2 regions of the Nonomuraea sp. NPDC049486 genome follow, and region 1 is predicted to be linked to the other one. Evidence: riboswitches for the same ligand, from Rfam matches in the RefSeq annotation. Region 1 holds a riboswitch; the other holds the start of a gene.
The links. Region 1 has a riboswitch for glycine ahead of gcvT (glycine cleavage system aminomethyltransferase GcvT). Riboswitches for the same ligand answer to the same signal wherever they lie in the genome.
Positions count from the first base shown of each region.

Region 1 (2,323 bases):
GCCGCGGCCGCCTTCCTGGCCAGCGACGACGCGTCGTTCATCACGGCGTCGCAGTTCCTGGTCGACGGGGGGATCTCCGGCGCGTACGTGACGCCGCTGTGAGCCGGCCCGTCATCGGTGTCAGCACCTACGTCGAACCCGCCCGGTTCACGGTGTGGGACCTGCCCGTGGCGCTGCTGCCGTACATGTACGTGGAGCAGGTGACGCGGGCGGGCGGGCAGCCGGTGCTCATCCCGCCGGCGGGCGATCCGGCTGCGCTGGTGACCCGGCTGGACGGGCTGATCCTGGCGGGCGGCGGGGACATCGACCCGGACCGGTACGGCGCGTCGCCCCACCCCCGCACCGACTACATCCGGAAATTTCGTGACACCGCCGAGTTCGCCCTGATGACCGCGGCCCTCGAAGCCCGGACCCCCTTCCTGGGCGTCTGCCGGGGTCTCCAGGTCCTCAACATCGCCCTGGGCGGCACCCTCCACCAGCACCTCCCCGACGTCGTCGGCCACACCGGCCACTCCCCCGCCCCCGGCCGGTTCGGCCCCCTCCCCGTGCGCCCCGCCGCCGGCAGCAAGCTCGCCAAGATCCTCGGCGGCGCCCCGGTCACCGTGCCCCACTACCACCACCAGGCCGTCGACCGCCTCGGCACGGGCCTGACGGTGACGGCCACCTCCGAGGACGGCACGATCGAGGCCGTGGAGCTCGACTCCCACCCGTTCGCCGTCGCCGTCCAGTGGCACCCGGAGGCCGCCGACGACTGTGCGCTCTTCGAAGCTCTGGTCGCGCACGCCGCGGAGTTCGCGGACGCGACAATTCACCCCGAAGGCCATTAGGCTTGCCACATCACCGTCGAAGCCGTGCGGGAGAGCGCCCTGACAGCCGGTCGGGGCCCCTGAAGGAGCAAGCCCTCCCCGCGAACCTCTCAAGGCAAAGGACCGTACGGCCGAGGTGTCCTCTGGAAAGCAGGTCCGCGCGACCTCGCCGAAGGTGAAAGTCCGGAAAAAAGCCGGGTGAAGCTCTCAGGCACCGACGACAGAGGGGGAGGATCCCGGCATCCGATCCTGTCCTGAGGTGCGACATGTCACGACCGACGCCGCTGAGAGACGTGCACGAGTCTCTCGGCGCCACCCTGACCGACTTCGCCGGCTGGCTCATGCCGCTGCGCTACGGCAGCGAGTCCGCGGAGCACAACGCGGTCCGCCAGGCGGCCGGGCTCTTCGACCTGTCGCACATGGGCGAGATCTTCCTCACCGGCCCGCAGGCGGCGGACGCCCTGGACTACGCCCTGGTGGGACACCTGTCGGCGCTGGCGACCGGGCGGGCGCGCTACACGATGATCGTCGACGAGCGCGGCGGGGTGCTGGACGACCTCATCGTCTACCGGCTCGGCGACGAGGAGTTCATGGTCGTGGCCAACGCCTCGAACGCGGGCAAGGTCGCGGACGAGCTGATGACCCGCGCCAAGGCTTACGACGCGCGGGTCGAGGACCGCTCCGACGAGTACGCCCTCATCGCCGTCCAGGGCCCGCGCTCCCAGGAGATCCTCGCCACCCTCACCGACGCCGACCTGGCCGGGCTCAAGTACTACACCGGCCTGCCCGGCAGGGTCGACGGGCGGGAGGCGCTCATCGCCCGCACCGGCTACACCGGCGAGGACGGCTTCGAGCTGTTCGTGGCCGTCCAGGACGCGCTGCCGCTGTGGCACGCGCTGACCGCCGCCGGCGAACCGTACGGGCTGAAGCCGGCCGGGCTGTCCAGCCGTGACACGCTCCGCCTGGAGGCGGGCATGCCGCTGTACGGCAACGAGCTGAGCGCGGAGCTGACCCCGTTCGACGCGGGGATGGGCAGGGTGGTGAAATTCGACAAGCCGGGCGACTTCGTGGGCAGGTCGGCGCTGGAGGCGGTCAAGGACACCCCGCCGCGGCGCCGCCTGACCGGGCTGGTCGCGCGCGGCCGCCGGGTGCCCCGCCACGGATACCCGGTGACCAAGGACGGTGCCGTCGTCGGCGAGGTCACCAGCGGCGCGCCCTCGCAGACGCTGGGCAAGCCCATCGCGCTGGCCTACGTCGACGCCGGCATCGACGCCGGCGAAGGTCTGGCCGTCGACATCAGGGGCAGGCAAGAACCCGTGGACGTGGTCGAGCTGCCCTTTTACAGGAGGAACAAGTGAGCAACATCCCTGACGACCTGAGCTACACCAAGGAGCACGAGTGGATCTCCGGCCTGGAGGACGGCCTGGTCGCCACGATCGGCATCACGGCCTTCGCCGCCGAGGCCCTCGGTGACGTGGTCTTCGTGCAGCTCCCGGAGGTCGGCTCGACCGTGGAAG
Region 1 is NZ_JBFAPV010000001.1:866,495-868,817, reverse strand. It holds gene AB0K05_RS04095 (3-oxoacyl-ACP reductase) at 1-102, shown strand, start outside; gene AB0K05_RS04090 (gamma-glutamyl-gamma-aminobutyrate hydrolase family protein) at 99-827, shown strand; glycine riboswitch at 845-942, shown strand; gene gcvT (glycine cleavage system aminomethyltransferase GcvT) at 1,073-2,164, shown strand; gene gcvH (glycine cleavage system protein GcvH) at 2,161-2,323, shown strand, end outside.

Region 2 (2,323 bases), on a different contig from region 1:
GTCGTCCACGGCGTCCAGAGCGGCGTCCGTGCGCTCGACGCCGAAGGCCGCCCATACCTTGGCGAGCTCGGCGGCGCCGGTCTTCTCGTCGCAGGCGATGGAGACGTGGTCGGCGTCGGCCTGCCACAGGTTGACGCCGCGCTCGGCGGCCGCGGCGACGATGCCGGCGGCCCGGCCGGGGACGCGGGCCAGCACGGTGTCGAAGAACTCGGCGTGCACGACCTCGACGCCGCCCTCGCGCAGCCCCGCGGCGAGCGCGGCGGCGTGCCGGTGCACCCGCCGGGCGATCCGCCGCAGCCCGTCGGGCCCGTGGTAGACGGCGTACATGCCGGCGATCACGGCGAGCAGGACCTGCGCGGTGCAGATGTTGCTCGTGGCCTTCTCGCGGCGGATGTGCTGCTCGCGGGTCTGCAGGGCCAGCCGGTACGCGGCCGCGCCGTCGGCGTCGACCGACACCCCGACCAGGCGGCCGGGCATCTGGCGCTGCAGTCCCTCGCGTACGGACATGTAGGCGGCGTGCGGCCCGCCGTAGCCGAACGACACGCCGAACCGCTGGGAGGAGCCGACGGCGATGTCGGCGCCGAGCTCGCCCGGGGCGGCCAGGAGCGTGAGCGCCAGCAGGTCGGCGGCGGCCACGACCAGCGCGCCGGCCTCGTGCGCCCGCTCGGCCACGGCGCGGAAGTCGCGCAGCCGCCCGGACGCGCCGGGGTACTGGACCAGCACGCCGAAGCATTCGGGCAGGTCGCCGGTCAGGTCGCTCTCGACGAGCTCGATGCCGAGCGGTTCGGCGCGGGTGGCCAGCACGGCCTTGGTCTGCGGCAGCGTGTCGGCGTCCACCACGAACACCGGGCTCTTGGCCTTGCCGGCGCGGCGTGCCAGCGTCATGCCCTCGGCCGCGGCGGTGGCCTCGTCGAGCAGGGACGCCCCGGCGACGGGCAGGCCGGTGAGGTCGGAGACGACGGTCTGGAAGTTCAGCAGCGCCTCCAGCCGGCCCTGCGAGATCTCCGGCTGGTACGGGGTGTAGGCGGTGTACCAGCCCGGGTTCTCCAGGAGGTTGCGGCGGATGACGGCGGGCGTGACCGTGTCGTGGTAGCCGAGGCCGATCATGGAGGTGAGCACCTGGTTGCGGCCGGCGAGGGCGCGCAGTTCGGCGATGGCCTCGGCCTCGCTCGCGGCGGCCGGCAGTTTGAGCCGGTCCTTGGCCCTGATGGCCTCGGGCACGGCCACCGCGACCAGGTCCGCGACCGATTCGAAGCCGACGGCCTCGAGCATGCGCTGCTGCTCGGCCGCTGAGGGCCCGATGTGCCTGCTGGAGAACGGCGGTGCTGACAGGTCGGTCATGGAGATGCCTCCCGAGGCTGTGGAGACCGGCGCTGGGCGCGGGCGTATGCCGGATCTCCCCCTCTGTCATGGCGACCTGAGAGCTTCACCCCGCTACGGGGCTTGCACCGTCGGTGAAGTGCGCCTGGCGGACGCACCTGCTTTCCAGAGTTGCCTCACCCGAGCGGTACGGGCGCCTGAGAGATTCCGGGGAGGGTTGCTCCTTCGGCGCCCCGGCGGTGCCGGGGACTCTCCCGCACGGGGTCGTCAGCATGTCCTAGATTACAGCCTCGACCCGAATTGGGGTGGTACGGGGCGTCACCCGATGCGGCGCGCGCGCCGCCGCCGGGCCAGTTCGTCAGCGGGATGGTCGGCCGGGACGTCGTCCACGACCGCCGCCCGTTCCCCCGGCAGCTCCGCGAGGGATCCTTCGACCTCGCGCCAGACCCGGCCGAGCGCTATGCCGAACACGCCCTGACCGCCCTGGAGAAGGTCGATGACCTCGTCGGCCGAGGTGCACTCGTAGACGCTGACGCCGTCGCTCATCAGCGTGATCTGCGCGAGGTCGGCGACCCCGCGGTCGCGCAGATGCTGGACGGCGGTGCGGATCTGCTGGAGGGAGACTCCGGTGTCGAGGAGCCGCTTGACGACTTTCAGGACCAGGATGTCGCGGAAGCTGTAGAGGCGCTGGGAGCCGGAGCCGTGCGCGGCTCTTATCGTGGGCTCCACCAGGCCCGTGCGCGCCCAGTAGTCGAGCTGCCTGTAGGTGATGCCGGCCGCCGCGCAGGCTGTCGGCCCGCGGTATCCGATGTCGTCCGGCAGCGTGGCAGGCTGCTCGTCGAAGAGCAATCCTTGTTCTCCGGCACGCTGCCGCGCACTCTCGCGCCGCACCGGATCTTCCTGGCCGGCCGTCTTTCCCTCGCCGCTGCTGACCGCCACGCGGACCTCCGGCTTTCTCTCATCCCGTGGCCTCATCTGGGGGTTCGTAAAAGGTCGACCACGG
Region 2 is NZ_JBFAPV010000020.1:95,267-97,589, forward strand. It holds gene gcvP (aminomethyl-transferring glycine dehydrogenase) at 1-1,341, opposite strand, end outside; glycine riboswitch at 1,496-1,587, opposite strand; gene AB0K05_RS39485 (MerR family transcriptional regulator) at 1,639-2,259, opposite strand.
Region 2: linked by a shared signal. The riboswitch ahead of gcvP (aminomethyl-transferring glycine dehydrogenase) and the one ahead of gcvT (glycine cleavage system aminomethyltransferase GcvT) in region 1 are both predicted to bind glycine.